DNA from 3 places in the Bacillus sp. EB106-07-01-XG149 genome. Region 2 is predicted to be linked to each of the others. Evidence: riboswitches for the same ligand, from Rfam matches in the RefSeq annotation. Region 2 holds a riboswitch; each other region holds the start of a gene.

Region 1 (6,484 bases), on a different contig from region 2:
TGTACCTTGTCATCCAAAAGGTGAAGGGAAAGAACGGACTATATTAGTGTGGAAAGAAAAAGAATTTTATAAAGAAGAAAATTTAGCGGCATTTATCGTATATGGAATGGATAAAGTAAAGAATTTGCCGCAGTTTCATAAAGATGAAATTCCAACTCTAGTACGTATTCTTCGCTTATGCCAAGAGATTGGTTGGTATGAAGAAGCAAATACATTTATGATAACTCAAGGACTAGCTGAGTTTGTTCACACTTCATTGGAATATGAAACGTGGGATCTGTTGACGCAAGCGGTTGCTTTAAACTATTTAATTATTAAATATCGTATGGGTGAATTGACTGATGGGGATGTAGAAATTTGGGATAGGGTTAAATTTAATGAGAAATGTATAACGGATTGTAAACAACTATTATCTCATAAAGAAGTATTGGAATTTACATTCTTTTATATGTGTAAGAGAGCTAAATTACTATCAAAAGAGCAATTAAATAGTGATATGATGAGTCTAGCGATGTATTGTAATACGTTTGTGTATGACTTATACACACATGACTTATTACGAAAATATCGTAAGTGTACAGACTTCCTATCATATTATGGACCTAGTCAAGCGGTGTTAGCTTGTCAAAGAGCTGTACTTTCTCAAATTTCAGATCGATTAGACCCATTGAAAACTACTCATGTAGATGATTATTTATATGTAATGAAAGAAATGATGGAGCATATGACGATAGGGATAATGGATCGATATGATCATTTTATCGGAAAGTTATTATCATATGTGCCATTTTTCGAAATGATTCAAGTTCCGCAACATGCATATTATTGTGAAGAATTACTGTATATTTGTAAGGGCATTGAATATAAAGAAGAAATATTACGCAATTATATATTTATACAATTACATGATTGTTTACCATCATTCTTTAAACTATTTCTTAAAAATAAGCGTTATGCAACGATTCATGACATTCTGTTCTATTGGTGTGATGATGAACAAAGAATGAGTTTAGAGAAAAAATATAATCTTAGCTTTATTTATGAAAAATATGCTTGTGGATAAAGAGCATTTTCTATATAAAAAATTTATATAAATTAAAAAGGATCTCAAGTTTATGTGAGATCCTTTTTTTTATTAGTAAAGCAAGGAGAACGCAATTAAGACGAGAAATAAAATTCCATAAAGGAGAAATTGTGCCGTATTGCTTCCTTGTATACCAAAAAAAGTATTTATTTTTGTGTATAAATTCAATATATATTTTAGCGGATTATCTTTGAAAGATCGGTACACAATGTCTCCTCTTTCTAAGCTTTTTGTTCGTGTTTTTTGTTAGTAGGGACATGAATGTATCTAGCTATGAATAATAAAACAGCCATAAAGAATACAGGAAATACGGTAGATAAATAAAAACCATTACTAATAATATTTGTTATTAGGGCACTTAATAGAAAGATGGCATTATATATATGGGCAATTTTTTGTTTTAATTGTACTTGAAAGGATTCCATCATAATTTCTAAAGCAACAAAAGCAATGATAATAGATAAAAATACAGTGTTTGTATTGTAAATGATTAAACAATAGATTAAACCTAAAAAGGCGAAGTATTCAATTAAGAGAGGTATATTGATATTGCGTTGCATACAATTTACCTAACTAAATATGGCAGTGGGTTTACTGCATTTGTTTTTTCAAAATTCCATTCTCCATTGTGTAATTCAAAATGAAGATGTTGCCCGTATGAATGACCTGTGTTTCCCATATGACCTACTAATTGTCCAGCTTGTACTTGATCACCAGCTTGTACAGTGCGATCTTTCATGTGTGCATAGACTGTTGTATATAATTTCCCGTTTATTTGATGGGCGATGAACACAACATTGCCATAGCTAGCTGAATAATATGATTTCACAACTTTACCTGCAGCTGCCGCCTGGATAGAGACATTACCTTGAGCTGCAATATCTATACCATAATGCATTTGTTCCCAGCGTATATCAAAGGTTGAGCTAATTCTTCCTTGAGTAGGGAATTTGAAAACTGCTGGAATGGAAGTAGGTTGAGCCGTTTGAGCTTGTGATTGATTTTGCATCACATAATGTTTTGCTACGTATCCGTATCCTGTGCCAAAACGAATTTTATACCAAGTTCCTACAGTTTCCACTACTTGTATTTGTGTACCATTTTGTAATGAACCAAGTAGTGCACTACTTGTACTAGCGTTGCCACGTACATTAAGTTTAGGTGTTGCAACTGTGTATTTCGTATTATTTTGAACTGTGATGCCTTTTACTAAAGGCTGTGAACCATTAGCCACAAATGCTTTTTGTACGTAACCTGTTTTGCCATTATGTAAAATTTTATACCACTCGCCTTGTTCTTCTTGAATGGTAATGAATTTTCCATTTGGTAATACATCTAAAATTGAAGATTCTAAATTAGGTTCAGAACGAACGTTTAATGCATTGGCATTAACGATGTATTGATTATTAGATTGAAGTTTGTTTTTTAGTAGAATAGCATCTTTTTGTACGTAACCTACTTTATTATTAACAGATACTTTATACCAGCCATTAGTTGTTTCAAGTATGTTCACTTTCGTATTAAAGCGAATTGTATCAATTGATGAGCTATTTGCGTTATCTTTTGTATGTAAGGCTACTTGATCGACTTTGACATATCCAGTTTTCACATTAGATAATTGTTCAGCGTTGGCTGTTTGTACATTTGTTTCTCCCATAGAAGGAAGTAAAGAGGCAATTGCGACAGTAGTTGCTGTTAAAGCAGTAGCTTTCATATTCATATAATAGAGACCTCCTCTAGTTGTATAGTTGTAATTTTATTATAGTATAAAGATATAATATAGTGGGTGTATTCACATAAATGTAATATGAAATCAATATAAAAATAAATTTTTTGAGGATAATGATTCCTTTTTATCCGATTAATTAGGATAATAATTTCTAAGATAGAATATAAGTATTATATAGTTTTGTTATTTTGTTGACAATTGAGAAAATTAAAACAGTTGATGATGTCTTATTACGATGTTATACTGACAGTGATAATTTCATAGTTTGCTAGGAGAGCTGGTGTTGCCAGCTGAGAGTAGGCCGTAAGCCTTTGATCCTTTTCATTACCTGATCTAGATTATGCTAGCGTAGGGAAGCAATTCGGACACTAATAATAAGTCCCCGTTTCTTTGCGTATAGAAACGGGGCTTTTTTGTTTGAAAATTTCATATTGAAACCACTAGGGGTGCTTGTTGTGCTGAGAGAGGAATAATCCTTAACCCTTATAACACCTGATCTAGGTAATACTAGCGAAGGGAAGTGGAGCAACGAATAAATTATAATTTTATTTGCTGTAACCACTTCTTATTTAGAAGTGGTTTTTTATTTAGATATATAAATCGAAAGGGGATAGAGAAATGAAATTTTGCGATAGATTATTAGAAACTGTACAACCAGTTTGGGAGATGAGTCATAATCATCCGTTTGTAGTAGGTATGGGGGATGGCACGTTAGAAAAAGATAAGTTTCAGTATTACGTTATTCAAGATTATTTATATTTGTTAGATTATGCAAAGCTATATGCGATTGGTGTTGTAAAAGCAACGAACCCACAAGTAATGGGGAAATTTGCTGAACAAATTGATGGCATATTAAATGGAGAAATGACAATCCATAAACAGTATGCAAAAAGACTTGGAATTTCTATAGAAGAGATAGAGTCTGCAAAGCCATCTGCTAAAAATTTAGCTTATACAAATTACATGATGTCTGTATCTCAAAATGGCACACTTGCGGAATTAATAGCAGCACTTCTTCCATGTATGTGGAGCTACTGGGAAATTGGAAAGCGTTTAAATGATATTCCTGGAGCAAGAGATCATGAGTTCTTTGGTGAGTGGATTCAAGGATATAGTTCTGAAGAATACGGTAACCTTTGTATTTGGTTAATCGATTTATTAAATGAAATGGCAGTTGGAAAGTCTGAAAAAGAGCTAGATCGATTAGAGGAGATTTTCCTATATTCCAGTCGATTTGAATATTTATTCTGGGATATGTCCTATCGTAAGGAGATGTGGGGATTTGAGGAGCAAGAACATACTACAGTTTCATAATGTTTCTTTTCATTATGATGAGAAACCAATCATCAATGAATTAAATGCTTCTATACAAGATAAAGAGTTTGTAAGTATTATCGGACCGAGTGGATGCGGGAAAAGTACTCTATTTCGCCTTATTACAGGTTTAGAAGAAGTAAGTACTGGGCAGATAGAGCTGACAGAAACGAAGAGCCATCCTGTAGGGTATATGCCCCAAAAAGATATGCTCCTGCCGTGGCGAACGATTATTGAGAATGCTGCTCTGCCGCTAGAGTGTCAAGGTGTACAGAAGAAAGAAGCACAAATAAAGGCCAAGGAACTGCTACATAAATTTGGCTTACAAGGGTATGAGACAAAATATCCGAAAGATTTATCTGGTGGTATGAGACAACGCGTATCTTTTATTCGAACTTTATTAACAGGCGGGGAGATATTGTTGTTAGATGAACCGTTTAGCGCGTTGGACGCTTTAACGAAGGCATCTTTGCAAGAATGGCTGTTTGAACAATGGAAAGAGTGGGAAAAAACAATTTTATTTATCACTCATGATGTGGAAGAAGCGTTGTTTCTTTCTAATCGAATTTTAGTAGTAGAGCAGCAACCGATAACTACTTTAACCGAGAGGGTTGTACCGCTTGATCGTAATCGAACAAGAAAAGATTTATATAAGCCTGAAGTGTTAGCGCTTAAAGATGAGCTTCTTAGTATGTTACAAAGGCAGGTACTCGTATGATGAACCGGTTGAAGGAGCTATTACCTGCCCTTACACTTTCTAGTATTTTACTTGCCTTTTGGGAAGTAGGCGCAAGAATCGTAGATGAAATGTACATTTTACCGTCACCGTCTGCAATTGTGATGAAGATATGGAAACTAAAAGATATATTATTTACGGTTCATTTGCCGGCAACCTTATCGGTCGTTTTAATAGGGGTGGCTATTTCTATCGTACTTGGGGTAGGGCTAGCGATGTTAATGAATGTGAGTAATTGGATGGAGAGAGCATTTTATCCATTATTAGTTGCCTCACAAACGATTCCTATTACAGCGCTTGCGCCGCTTTTCGTTTTATGGTTTGGATATACGATCTGGAGTAAGGTTGTTGTTACTGTTTTAATTACGTTTTTCCCAATTGCGGTCAATACGTATGATGGACTACGCAGTACGAAAAAAGAATGGGAGGAGCTCTTAGTTACGTATGGGGCAACGAAAAAAGATGTTTTTCTTAAATTAAAGTTACCATCTGCTCTTCCTTATTTTTTCTCAGCTTTAAAAATTGCAGTTCCGCTTAGTGTAATTGGGGCAGCAATCGGTGAGTGGCTCGGTGCACAAGCTGGGCTTGGATATTTCAGTAAAAGAATGATGACGCAGTTAGACGGAGCAGGTGTATTTGCACCCATTGTATTGTTATCATTATTAGCTATTTTCTTCGTCATACTTATCTCAGTATTAGAAAAGAAATTTATTAGTTGGAGGAAGTATTCATGAAATTTTTAAAACGCATCTTTGTGTTGACATTATTAGTTGCAATGATCGCTGGATGTTCTAGTAATTCAGCGTCAGATAAGAATAAAAAAGAAAAAGAAATAACGGTCATGCTTGATTGGTACCCAAATGCGGTACATAGCTTTATTTATGCGGCGATTGAAAAAGGATACTTTAAAGAAGAAGGAGTCAAGGTGAATATTAAATTCCCTTCTAATCCGACTGATCCATTAACTTTAGCAGCTGCAGGAAAAGTAACGGTTGGCTTATATTATCAGCCAGATGTTGTCATGGCAAAAGCAAATGAACAAATTCCAGTGAAATCAATTGGAGCTGTCGTACGTTCACCATTAAATCATGTTGTATCGCTGAAATCAGCAGGCATTCAATCGCCAAAAGATTTAGAGGGGAAAACAGTTGGATATTCTGGAACACCTTTAAGTGAGATGTATTTAAAAACGATGGTAAAAGAAGCTGGTGGTAATCCAGATACAGTGAAAGTAGTCGATGTTGGCTTTGATCTAGTACCGGCATTAATTACGAAGAAAGTGGATGCGGTAACAGGGGCATACATTAACCATGAAGTACCTGTTATGCGTCATGAAGGTCATGAACCAGCATACTTTAATCCAGCCGATTACGGTGTACCGAATTATCATGAGCTTGTATTTGTAACAGGTGATAAAACGTTGAAAAAAGATAAAGAAGCGTTACAAGCCTTCTTACGTGGTACGAAAAAAGGCTATGATTTTATGAAGAAAAATCCAGATGAAGCATTAAATATTTTATTAAATCATCAAGAAAAAGAAAACTTCCCACTTGTACCAGAAGTTGAAAAAGAGAGTATGAAAATTTTATTAGAGAAGATGGAAACGAAAGATGAACCATTC
Region 2 (6,484 bases):
AAACCGTCCCAAAAGGTATTTTGGGACGGTTTTTTCTTATTAAAAGGTTATCGTATCGCCGATGAAATTTCATTTGCCATTATGCGTGCTGCTTTAATCAAACGTTTGTTTAAAATTAAGCTTTCAGTACCTTAATACCTTTTACGATGTTCCAAATGAAATAGTATAAGCTAATGATGCTGCAAATACATAAAACGATGATGGATCCAATTCCGAATGTTACGTCTGGTTGTTCAGATCCAAGACCCATAATTCCTAAAATCATCACACCAATGAATGTAGCAATACTTGGGATAATATGTGTCCATAGAGCACGTTTTGCATGTGGTTTTGTTTCAGAATCGCCCACAATCCACACGATAATAGGGAATAAGATAGGGGCAAATAATACACTAAAGTATGATAAAGCTGCTAATATTTTGTTTCCGTTCATATATATCACCTCATAAATAATGTTCGTTGTTATACCTTTATTATGCAGGAGATTTAGTGAGCTTCCTATCGATAAACATTACAAGAACATGACGTTTTTGTAAGATTTTTATATTAAATAATAAAATTTTCAAAAAAATCTTTTTTAATAGAAATTGTTATGGTACAGTATAAATGAAAGTTTTGAAAACGTTTTCCTAAACGTTTTTTTTCTTTTTAGACTTAAAGGTATGATGACCTGATAGTCTATTGATGAGGTTATTCTATTTAAAAGGGGATTCTTTAGGGGGAGAGAACAATGAACACATGGACACAAGTTTATGATCCGTTCGGAAACATTTGGATTTCGGCAGCGGTCGCACTTATTCCGATTATCTTTTTTTTCTTAGCTTTAGCAGTTTTCCGCATGAAGGGGTATGTGGCAGGATTTATTACAGTTGTACTTACAATTTTAGTTGCGTTATTCGCTTATAAGATGCCGTTTACGATGGCGATGGCAGTGACGGGATATGGTTTTTTATACGGACTATGGCCAATTGCTTGGATTATCATTATGTCGGTATTTTTATATAAAATATCTGTGAAAACAGGTCAATTCGATGTGATTCGTGCATCTGTATTATCCATTACAAATGACCATCGTTTACTCGTTATTTTAATCGGTTTTTCATTCGGAGCATTTTTGGAAGGGGCAGCAGGATTTGGTGCACCAGTAGCGATTACCGCAGCGCTTCTTGCAGGTCTTGGGTTAAATCCTTTATATGCAGCGGGTCTTTGTTTAATCGCAAATACGGCACCAGTAGCGTTCGGAGCGATGGGAATTCCGATTACAGTTGCTGGACAAGTAACAGGTATTGATCCGCATAAAATTGGACAAATGGCTGGGCATCAATTACCGTTCTTATCATTATTTGTTCCGTTCTTTATCGTATTTTTAATGGATGGATTTAAAGGGGTAAGACAAACATGGCCGGCTCTATTTGTAGCAGGTAGCTCATTTGCAATTACGCAGTTCATTACAGCGACGTTCTTAGGACCAGAACTTCCGGATATTACGTCAGCACTTGTAAGTTTAGTGAGTTTATCGCTATTCTTAAAAGTTTGGCAGCCGAAAGAAATCTATCAGTCTAAAGAAGCAAATAGTGAAGTAGCAGCAACGGCGATATCTATGCCGAAACTAACGGTAGGAAAAGTAGTAAAAGCATGGTCTCCATTCATTATTTTAACTGTGATGGTAGTCATTTGGAGCCAAAGTTTCTTTAAAGCGTTATTTGCTCCAGGCGGTGCTTTGGAAAGCCTTGTGTTTAAGTTTGATGTTCCAGGCTTACACAATTTAGTAATGAAAGCAGAACCAATTGTAAATAAACCGACGCCTTATGAAGCAATCTTGAAATTAGATATTTTATCAGCGACGGGAACAGCAATTTTAATTGCTTGTATCATTTCTATCTTTATTTTGAAAATGAGTGCAAAAGATGCAGTAGTAACATTTAAAGAAACGTTACATGAACTTAAGATGCCAATTCTATCTATCGGATTCGTATTAGGATTCGCGTTTATCGCAAACTATTCTGGTCTATCTTCTACATTAGCATTAGCACTTGCAGGAACTGGCGGACTATTCCCGTTCTTCTCACCATTCCTAGGCTGGATCGGTGTATTTTTAACAGGATCCGATACGTCAGCGAATGCACTGTTCTCGAATTTACAAGCGATTACAGCGCAGCAAGTCGGTGTATCTGAAGTACTTCTCGTTGCAGCAAATACAACGGGCGGTGTAACAGGAAAGATGATTTCTCCGCAATCGATTGCGATTGCTTGTGCGGCAGTTGGACTTGCTGGAAAAGAATCAGATTTATTCCGATTTACAGTGAAGCATAGTTTATTCTTCGTAATTATTGTTGGTATTATGACGTATGTACAGGCATATTATTTAACGTGGATGATTCCATAAATAACAAAAGAAATAAACTTTGCATTTTTCAGATTATCGTGTATGATGAGAAAGTATTGAAAATTAAATCAGTGATAAACTAGGGGTGCCTAACGTATGCGTAGGCTGAGAGAGAAGCGTGTGAACTTCTTAACCCTTTGGACCTGATCTGGCTCGTACCAGCGTAGGGAAGTTAACGGCTTTACATAATGATGTCTTTATGAGCCAGGTCCTTATTTTTTTATGGACCTGGCTCTTTTTATTTTGGCATACGCTGGCCATATCTCGTCCTTGTCACGTACAGGGGGGCAACAAAGGTTATGAAACAGTCTGTTTCAGCTGAGCAAATTGAATTGAAATCGAGTTTACCAGGAAGTAAGAAAGTGTATGTGGATGGACCACGCACGGGTATGAAAGTGCCAATGCGCGAGATTGAACAAAGCGAAACGAACGGTATTCCGAATCCGCCAATTCGTGTATATGATACGAGCGGTCCTTATACAGATCCTGCGTATAAAGTGGAACTGGAAAAGGGGTTGCAGGCGCCGCGCCACTCTTGGATCCTGGAGCGCGGAGATGTAGAAGCATACGAAGGGCGCGAAGTAAAACCAGAGGATGACGGTGTGAAAGTGGCTTCGAAACATACGCCTGTTTTCCCGCAAATGGATCGCCAGCCGCTTAGAGCAAGGCATGGTGCAAATGTTACGCAAATGCATTATGCACGTAATGGTATCATTACGTCTGAGATGGAATATGTTGCGATTCGTGAAGGAGTAGAGCCTGAGTTTGTTCGTAAGGAAATCGCGGAAGGTCATGCCATTTTACCAGCGAATATTAACCATCCGGAAGCAGAACCGATGATTATCGGCCGTAACTTTCACGTAAAGGTCAATGCAAATATCGGAAACTCTGCTGTATCTTCTTCTATTGCAGAAGAAGTAGAGAAGATGACGTGGGCAACGCGCTGGGGCGCAGATACGATTATGGATTTATCTACAGGTAAAAATATTCATACGACGCGTGAGTGGATTATTCGTAACGCGCCTGTACCAGTTGGGACTGTACCGATCTATCAAGCGCTGGAAAAAGTAAACGGAATTGCAGAAGATTTAACGTGGGAAGTGTATCGTGATACGTTAATTGAGCAAGCTGAGCAAGGTGTTGATTACTTTACGATTCACGCGGGCGTATTACTTCGTTACATTCCGATTACTGCAAAGCGTACGACAGGTATCGTTTCACGTGGTGGTTCAATTATGGCACAGTGGTGTTTATTCCATCATAAAGAAAACTTCTTATACACTCATTTTGAAGAGATATGTGAAATTATGAAGCAGTATGATGTTTCGTTCTCTCTTGGAGATGGATTACGTCCAGGTTCGATTGCAGATGCAAATGACGAAGCACAGTTTTCTGAGCTTGAAACACTTGGTGAATTAACGAAGATTGCTTGGAAACATGATGTGCAAGTGATGATTGAAGGACCTGGGCATGTACCGATGCATTTAATTAAAGAGAATATGGAGAAAGAGCTTGATATTTGTCAGGGCGCGCCGTTCTATACACTTGGGCCGTTAACAACAGATATTGCACCAGGTTATGACCATATTACATCGGCAATTGGAGCGGCGATGATTGGCTGGTTTGGAACGGCGATGCTTTGTTATGTAACGCCGAAAGAACATTTAGGTTTACCGAATAAAGATGATGTTCGCACGGGGGTTATTACGTACAAAATCGCTGCACATGCAGCTGATCTTGCGAAAGGGCACAAAACGGCTCATCAGCGTGATGATGCACTTTCAAAAGCTCGCTTTGAATTCCGTTGGCGCGATCAATTTAATTTATCTTTAGACCCTGAACGTGCGATGGAATATCACGATGAAACACTGCCAGCAGAAGGTGCGAAAACGGCTCATTTCTGTTCAATGTGTGGACCGAAGTTTTGTAGTATGAGAATTTCACATGATATTCGTGAATATGCGAAAGACAATGATTTAGAAACGAAAGAAGCAATTGAAAAAGGGATGAAAGAGAAAGCGAGAGAATTTAAAGACACTGGTAGTCATTTATACCAATAATACGTTACACCTCTTTACTTGATTGATCACACTGTAGTACCTAACTTAAATATAGAAGAAGCCCCCTTTACTAAGACGGTAGCAAAGGGGGCTTCTGTTGTTTATAGGGCGAAGAAGAGGTGTACCCAGTAGTATAAGAGGAATAATGTGACGACTGTTGTGAGAGGAATAACGATAAGGGATACACTTAAATAGTCTTTCCATTTTACTTTAATTTTGTTTTGTTTCAGGATATACATCCAAATGAGGGAAGCTAACGTACCAATTGGTAATAATAGTGAACCGATGTCACTGCCAATAATGTTTGCCAGGTAGATAGTTTTTAATGTGACTGGGTCTAGTCCCATTTCTGTTAATGTGATTGTACCAATCATAAGTGCAGGATGGTTATTGAAGACGTTAGAGAGGAGAGAAACGAGTCCGCCCATTGCAAAGCTGGCATAGAGTAGATGCTGACTTACAACTGGCTCAAGCCAATTTACAAGTGCTGCTGTTAATCCTGCGTTGTGAAGCCCGTAAATAATTACATACATAGAGAAAGCGAAAATTAAAATGTGCCACGGTGTTTTTTTCAAAATATCGACTGGGTTTGTTCGTAAGTAGTACCATCTCCAGATGAGAAGAACGAGTGAACCGAGTACAGCAACAATTTCGATTGGGATGGATAAGAAGGATGCAACGAAAAGTAGACAGCGCATAAGGAAGACGAAGCCTAATACTTTTAGCATGAATTTTGTACGTTTTTGTTTCGTATCAACAGAATTTTTTCCTTTTAACGGATGGAAGTTTTTCGTGAAGAACATTTCTTCGATATCATATGAAGAAACAGGTAATTTCTCTGGTAGTTTTTTCTTTAAAACTGTGTACATAAGCCATGACATAAATAATAATCCTAATGTTGCAGGTACAAACATCATAGCAGTATGCATATAAAGAGTCATATTCACAATATTTAATGCGATTAAGTTTACGATATTACTTACACCAATGGGGGCACTAGAGGCAGTGGCGATTAAAGCACCACTTAATAAATAAGGGATTTGTTGATGAGGTTTTAATTTAAGGTTTCTCAGTAGTAAAATTAGGATTGGAGTTGTAATTAAAATACTACCGTCGTTATTAAATAAAAGAGTCATAAGAAAACATAATAATTGAATATACCAGTATAAACGGCGACCGGAGCCCTTTGCTAAGTTTGCAAGTTTTGCTGCGGACCAGTGGAAGAAGCCGAAGCTTTCTAATATAACCGCCATAACGATGGTCGCTAATATTGTTATGGAGGCACCGCCAATTTTACTAATAATGTCTATGACGTCTGGCTTTGATACAAGTCCAGTAATCAGGATAATGCCAGCACCAATTGCTGCCGGCCACGCCTCATTTAAGCCACGAGGTCGCCAAAAGACAACAATCATTGTTAAGAAGAATACAATAATAGTAATCCATATTTCAATGCTCATATTTTGCCTACCTTTCTATTTTCCTTTGAACAAATGTAGCTTGTCTCAAGTTTGTATTGATAGTATATTCAGCAAAAAATAAGAAGAACTAGACATATAATGGAATAAAGCGAATATGTGTTTTTTAAGCTAAAGGACAAGTGTCACTAATAGTGAAATAACTATTGTGAGAGGAGTCTATAAATTGCTTGAGCAGTAAGATAGTAAATGAAATTTTTATCAGCAATTATTGAAATATATCAACGCAACTCAAAATATATCAACGATTATTGAAATATATCAACTTATCGACAAAACATGAAAAAAGGAGTCCGTTCCAAAATGCCTTTTGGAACAGACTCCCCCGAATATATTATTTTTCCTTCAAAAAAGTTCGATCCTTCAAGAATAAATTCCAGAAGAAAATAAATCCTGGTAGTAAAATTGCGATTCCAATTGCGTATAGGATAAGCAATGCATAGAATGTTTCTGTCGTTGTAAAACTTGTAAATACAGTTACATCAGGATAAATAATATAAGGTAAATGCGCGACACCGTAAGCGTAACTTGCAAATGCATATTGAGCGACGACTGCTAAA
Region 3 (6,484 bases), on a different contig from region 2:
TTTTTTTGAATAAATGTTTCTAACTGAGCAATTTCTTTTTGTTGTTTCGCATGCGCCGATTGTAATTGTTTCCTTTGCAATTGATAACTTTGCACAAATTTTTCATAACTTCCTACGTACCGCTTCACTTTCCGTTCTTCTAGATGATAAATAACATTTGTAATACTGTTCAAAAATACTTCGTTATGTGAAATGATCACATAAGCTTTTTCATACAGTCTCAAATACGATTGCAACCATTCTATATGGGCTGTATCTAAATAGTTTGTTGGCTCATCTAGCAATAAAACATCAGCTTTTTCTAAAAGGAGCTTCCCAAGTAATAACTTTGTTCGCTGTCCTCCACTTAACTGTGAAACATCCTTTTTAAGCCCGATTTCAAATAAACCTAAACCGATTGCTACTTCTTCAATTTCTGTATGAATTTGATAGAAATTAGAACTTTCCAATATAGTTTGTAATTCTCCATACTTTACTAACAGTCGTTCTATTTCTCCTGCTCCATTCATTTCTTCAGCAATTTTTAACATTTCACATTCAACCGCATACAAATTAGAAAATGCACTTTGTAAGTATCCCTCAATTGTTATTCCTTCTTGTAAATCCATATGCTGCTGTAAAAAACCTATCTTCACATGTGGAAACCATTCAATGTTTCCGTCATCATGTATAAGTTCTCCTGTTAAAATCCTTAACAATGTTGATTTTCCAATTCCATTTTTCCCAACTAACCCAACATGCTCGCCCTTTAATAGTCGAAAACACGCATTATATAAAATGGTTTTCTCACCATACGAATGACTTACATTTTCTACTGTTAATATACTCATTTTTTTCTCTCCTCTACTTATAGTTCATAAGCTAAATAGAGAGAGCAACAGTATAAAGCCTTATTTAATTGTATATATAAAAAATGGGTAAGGTGAATACACCTTACCCATTACATATTATAGTAAAAAAGGATTAAGGTTCTTTACCTGCTGTCTTCAATTTAGCTTAATCGTTAAAAATGGGCAGACTTCTCCCGCATCAAGCTAAAACCATTTGAAGAACAGTTGATAAAGTCATTTTATCCTTTCACTCCTTTAACATTTGTTATATTAAGAGTATAAACTACTCTGTTATATTCTATTCTCTATTTTTTCTTTTGTTCCTTCTCCGCTTTTTCATTTTCTGCGTAAATTTCTTTATACATCTTTTCTAATGCATATGGACTTGTAAAGATGAGCGTTAACGATTTCCAAATATAAATTCTTCTTTGTAGTTCTACCCCATACTCTTTACTAACCATATTTTTCACTTCTGGAATATGTTCTTCGTTTTGAAATTGTTGTACAGATTTCAATTCCTTCGTCTTAAAATCCGTTAAAAGGCCTATTACAGTTCGTCCATGTTCCTGCGACCTTTCTTCTAAATCAAACTGAATGGAATGAACAAAACCTAAAACATGAAAGATTTGAGCATGCAACCCGACAGCAGCACGCTGTTCCATTAAGTTGTAGCACTCTCGTTTTAACTCTTCTACCATTTCTAAAGAATTTCTATTAACTTTTCTTTTGCCAACAAACATAATTTTTACAATATGAGCGACTGCTCCCATACTTTTTAATACACTCTCTAAAACTTCTACCGCATCTTCCACATAACCATTTGAAATTATAGAATGAATAAATTCATCTAATACCACTTGAAACTTTTTAATTAAATGTAAATCGCGTAATTCTGGAACATCTTCTCTCAATTGATTCCGGCCTTGAACCCACTTTAAAACTTCTGACATCTCTTCTTCTTTTAATTCATGATGTTCCATACCATACTTCATTAATAAAATATGATTTTTTAATAAGGACTTTCCTTCTTCAAGATTGTCCGGCGTTAATGAATCAACTATTTTCTCTATAGATTTCATCTTTCTCCCCCTATATAAAAAAGCCTCTTAACAGTAATTATACCAAAAACTGTTAAAAGACTTTTTCTATTTTTTCATATAAGGAGCTAATACTCTCAGAATTTCTTCCTTATCCTTCTTTAACTCAAGTGATGTTAACATATCCATCGTTCTCGGTCTAGGTAATTTCACTTGTACCTCACCAACTATTGAGGCTGGTCTTTGAGATAAAATAAATACGCGATCTGAAAGCAAGATTGCCTCATCTAGGTCGTGTGTAACCATAACGATTGTTTGCTTCTCTTGGTGCCAAGAGTTTAAAAGCCAGCTATGTACTTCCATTTTTGTAAAGGCATCTAATTTTCCAAAAGGCTCATCAAGTAGCATAATTGGCTTTTCACATAAATATGTGCGCAAAAAACTAATTCTTTGACGCATACCACCAGACAATTCATCTGGATAATGGTCTGCATATTCATCTAGTTCAAATTGCTTTAATGCTTCCATTCCCTCTGTCAGCCTTTGTTTTTTCGGTTTCCCTTCGATTTCCAATGGAAGAACTATATTTTGCAAAGCTGATCGCCAAGGTAATAATAAATCTTGTTGCGGCATATAACTTACAACATCTTGCTCTTGTACGTGCCTATCCTTATACGTTACATTCCCACTTGTTGGGCTTTCAACATTTGCAATCATATTTAATAATGTGCTTTTCCCGCAACCACTCGGTCCTACAAAGGAAACGAACTCTCCCTCTCGTATAGAAGCACTAATATTTGCCAATACATTCTTTCCATCAAAAGCTTTTACAATCTCTTTTATTTGTAATCCACTCATTTTTCACTTGGAAGGAACTCATTTGTAAAGGCATCTTTCACATCAATTTTCTTCTTAATAACTTTGTTATCATATAAGAAATTCATGTAATTCGTCCAAACTTCTTCCTTCTGTACTCCCCACGCTTTTGCATCATCTTGATACTTCGTACTTAACCATTTTTGACTTTCTTGTACTAATTCTTTATTCACATCTGGAACTGCTTTAATTAAAATATCAGCAGCTTCTTTCGGTTCTTTAATTGCAAAATTATAACCTTCTGTCGTTGCACTCATAAACTTTTTCACAAAGTCTTTATCTTGCTTCGTATGTTTTTCACTCGTAATAATAACAGGGCTATAGAAATCAAGCGCTGGGTCTAAGTCTTTCACCATAATCGTATTTAACTCTTTTCCTTGGCGCTTCGCTTCAATTCCATCCCATCCGTAATATATCCATTCAAAGTCTGCATCACGACCGATTGATTTAAAGAAATCTGTTTGTCCTAAGATGATTTTTTCAACTTTATTAAAATCAGCTTGATGCTTCTCCATGATTGTCTTCAGCGTTGCTTCTTCTGCTGGTCCTCCCCAGCCTCCGTAACGTTTACCTTCAAAATCTTTCGGTGAAGTCATGTTATCTTTCTTAAGCGATGCAAAAGCTGAAGTGTTATGCTGAATAATCGCTCCGACAGATACAACAGGAATACCTTCTACACGAGCCAACGTTACATTTTCTTGTGCGCTTATTGCGAAGTCAGCTTTTCCGGAAGCTATCATTTGCTCCGCTGTCACATTATCACCAGGCTGAATAATTTCTACATCTAAGCCTTGCTTTTTATAATAATCTTTCGTTTGCGCTACATATAAGCCAGTATGATTCGTATTTGGAAACCAATCTAATACTACTTTTACTTTTTGATCTTTACTTGCACTTTCTTCTTTCTTCGCCGGATTACATCCAGCCACACCTACTGCTAATAAGGCAGCCAACATAACTTTTAAACCTTTTTTCATTTCCTGCCGTCCTTTCTATATATCCATGGTGCTGTTATTCTTGCCATAAACTCCACGATAAAATACAGACATAGTGTCACCATAACAATAATTGCTGCCACACCAAATACTCGGGCTGTTAAAAAGGATTTTGTAGCTCTCGTAAGCATAACTCCTAATCCTTCACTGGCACCGAGCCATTCCCCAATAATCGCTCCCATTACGCTATATGTAACTGCAATTTTTAAACCTGAGAAAAAGTATGGAAGCACTGCTGGAAACTTTACTTTCTGGTAAACTTGCCATTTCGTTGCCTTCATCGTTTGCAACAACTTCAACATATTTTTATCTACTGTTTGAAAACCTTCTAAAATGCTAAGCGCAATCGGGAAGAAACAAACGAGTATTACTACCATTACTTTCGGTAGCATTCCATATCCAAACCAAATAATAAATAACGGTGCAAGTACAACGATTGGAATTGTTTGCGAAATAACAAGCAACGGATTTATTAAAATACGAAATAAAGGGATAACGTCCATAATAATTGCAATACTTGTCCCAATTAAAATTGCAAAGAATAGTCCAATTAAAACCTCTTGCAGTGTTTGCATCGTATTCGGTAATAGTAAATCTTTCATTCCAATTAATTCTTGAACAATGGCAGAAGGCTTCGGTAAAATCCACGGTTCAATTTTAAATAATGAAACAGATCCTTCCCATATCGCTATGAGAAGGATAAGCCAAATTGTTGTAATTATTTTAGATTGCTTCTGGTTTTGCATATTCATCACGGTACTTCCAAACCTTTTCATCTATCGTTACACCAGTGCTTGGACGATAATGGATTTTAATAGAAGTAATCACTTCTTCTGCTCCAGCATCTACACAAGCTTGTTGCGCACGTTTAATGACATCAAGAAGTACATCTAATTCTCCTTCCAGCGTTGTTTCCATTGCTCCTACTTCATAACGAACTCCCGATTGTTGTACAACTTCAATTGCTTTATCAACAACAGAATATACATCTTTTGTTTTTGCTTGTGGTACTACTGAAAATGACATTGTAACTTGTTGTGACATAGTAAAATCCCCCTTATAAAATTAAAATTTTAAAACAAGAAAAGGCTTTCCTACTGCGTAGGAAAGCCTTGTATGCAAGTTATTATAGAATAACATATGCTACATCACTTTAAGTAACTCCCTACGCTGGCATTATCCAGATCAGGTGGAGGGTCGATGTTTATTTACATCCTCTCAGCCAATTGGCTCCCCGGTCCTTAATTCGTTTTCATTGTAGCATGATTTATTTTATTGAACAAACAAAAGCATGTATAATCATTTCATTTAACTTTTAAATTCCCCAATTAACTCTTGTAACTCCTGTGAAAGCCATCTTAAAGAACTCGCTAATTCGGCAATATCTTGTACAGACATTTCCTGTTCTTTCATACTCGTTTCAATATTACTACTACTATTCGCATACATATTTGCGATATGTGATAGTTCATTTACGACACGAACAATATTTTGGCTATTTTGCAATATATCACTTGAATTGCTAAAAACAGCTCTAACTTGATTTGTAACAGATTGTGCTGATTTTGAATTTTTTTCAAAGAAAGCACCACTACTTTGAACAAATTCAATTCCAGATTCTACTTCTTTTGAAGCTTTTTGTATTGAAACAATAGCTTCTTTCGTTTCAGCTTGTGTTTCCCCTATTAATTTTGCTATATCTTTTGCTGATGCTTCCGTCTGCTCTGCTAATTTACTCACTTCATCAGCAACAACAGCAAATCCCTTTCCGGTTGCTTCAGCACGTGAAGCTTCAATAGAAGCATGTAACGCTAACGAATTAGTTTGATTTGAAATACCTGTAATTACAGTTACTATATCACTAATTTCTTTTGATTTTGTTTCCAAAGAATACATAATAGAAGATAAATCTTGTACTGCATTTTGTATTATAATCATTTGATTCATCGTCTTTTCAATAACACCATTTCCTTTTACTGAATGATGCTCCATACCTTCAGACTCTTTCGCCATTTGTTCTGCAGCATTTTTTATCTCTTCCATCTTATCTTCCATTTCATATACAATACCTAAATACTGTGGTACTGACGTTTCTTGTGACTGAGCGCTAGCTCTTAACTCAACCATAGAACTTACAATTTCTTGAACCGCCATACTATTCTCTTTCGTACTCACTGACAATTCTTGTGAAGATGAGGAAACCTGTTCTGCTGTCTGCTTCACTTTATCTACAATTCCTTTAAACTTCTCGATGGTATTATTAAAATACGAATTAATAATACCAATATCATCTGGTCTTTCCTCTAACTTAATACTTAAATCACCTTCACCGACTTTGCGTAATCCTTCACGTAAATCTCGCAATGGAGCAAGTGCGTTACGCACAATTAAGAATTGAATAACAGTTGCAATTAAAACAGAAATACAAATAAACATTAAACCTTGTATAATGAATTTTTCCTTTGTAATAGGAACAATCGAAGCATCTACATCGGCTGCAACAATTGCCACAATATTTCCGTCTCCATCTTTAATTGGCTCTAATATCGTTACCCATGACCCTAATAGATCTTCATATACTACTGTCATGTTTGCTTTTTTCGTGCTCATTACTTTATCATATGCTTTCATCCAAAGATCTGGTTGTTTATAATATTCTCCCGGCCTTACTTCAACAACATTTGCTAAACCTGTAGACAAATCAATGATTTGTAGCTCACCTTTTTCATTTTCTTTTGCTCCAACA

The links. A riboswitch is a leader RNA that binds a small molecule or an ion and turns the genes downstream of it on or off. The one in region 2 is predicted to bind thiamine pyrophosphate.
Region 1: it holds a riboswitch for thiamine pyrophosphate, as region 2 does, so the genes downstream of both, tenA (thiaminase II) here and thiC (phosphomethylpyrimidine synthase ThiC) in region 2, are expected to answer to the same signal.
Region 3: it holds a riboswitch for thiamine pyrophosphate, as region 2 does, so the genes downstream of both, AC3WTA_RS26150 (MTH1187 family thiamine-binding protein) here and thiC (phosphomethylpyrimidine synthase ThiC) in region 2, are expected to answer to the same signal.

Annotation. Positions count from the first base shown of each region.
Region 1 covers NZ_JBYTDP010000008.1:1,085-7,568, forward strand. The annotation lists gene AC3WTA_RS24055 (DUF3965 domain-containing protein) at 1-1,063, shown strand, start outside; gene AC3WTA_RS24060 (hypothetical protein) at 1,306-1,644, opposite strand; gene AC3WTA_RS24065 (SH3 domain-containing protein) at 1,650-2,804, opposite strand; TPP riboswitch at 3,074-3,185, shown strand; TPP riboswitch at 3,246-3,349, shown strand; gene tenA (thiaminase II) at 3,432-4,127, shown strand; gene AC3WTA_RS24075 (ABC transporter ATP-binding protein) at 4,096-4,845, shown strand; gene AC3WTA_RS24080 (ABC transporter permease) at 4,845-5,597, shown strand; gene AC3WTA_RS24085 (ABC transporter substrate-binding protein) at 5,594-6,484, shown strand, end outside.
Region 2 covers NZ_JBYTDP010000005.1:154,426-160,909, forward strand. The annotation lists gene AC3WTA_RS20505 (magnetosome magnetite crystal formation protein family) at 116-433, opposite strand; gene lldP (L-lactate permease) at 731-2,386, shown strand; TPP riboswitch at 2,458-2,573, shown strand; gene thiC (phosphomethylpyrimidine synthase ThiC) at 2,686-4,446, shown strand; gene AC3WTA_RS20520 (arsenic transporter) at 4,548-5,906, opposite strand; gene AC3WTA_RS20525 (cytochrome d ubiquinol oxidase subunit II) at 6,259-6,484, opposite strand, start outside.
Region 3 covers NZ_JBYTDP010000010.1:93,722-100,205, forward strand. The annotation lists gene AC3WTA_RS26125 (ABC-F family ATP-binding cassette domain-containing protein) at 1-830, opposite strand, end outside; gene AC3WTA_RS26130 (hypothetical protein) at 1,136-1,909, opposite strand; gene AC3WTA_RS26135 (ABC transporter ATP-binding protein) at 1,976-2,725, opposite strand; gene AC3WTA_RS26140 (ABC transporter substrate-binding protein) at 2,722-3,720, opposite strand; gene AC3WTA_RS26145 (ABC transporter permease) at 3,717-4,490, opposite strand; gene AC3WTA_RS26150 (MTH1187 family thiamine-binding protein) at 4,462-4,782, opposite strand; TPP riboswitch at 4,884-4,985, opposite strand; gene AC3WTA_RS26155 (methyl-accepting chemotaxis protein) at 5,047-6,484, opposite strand, start outside.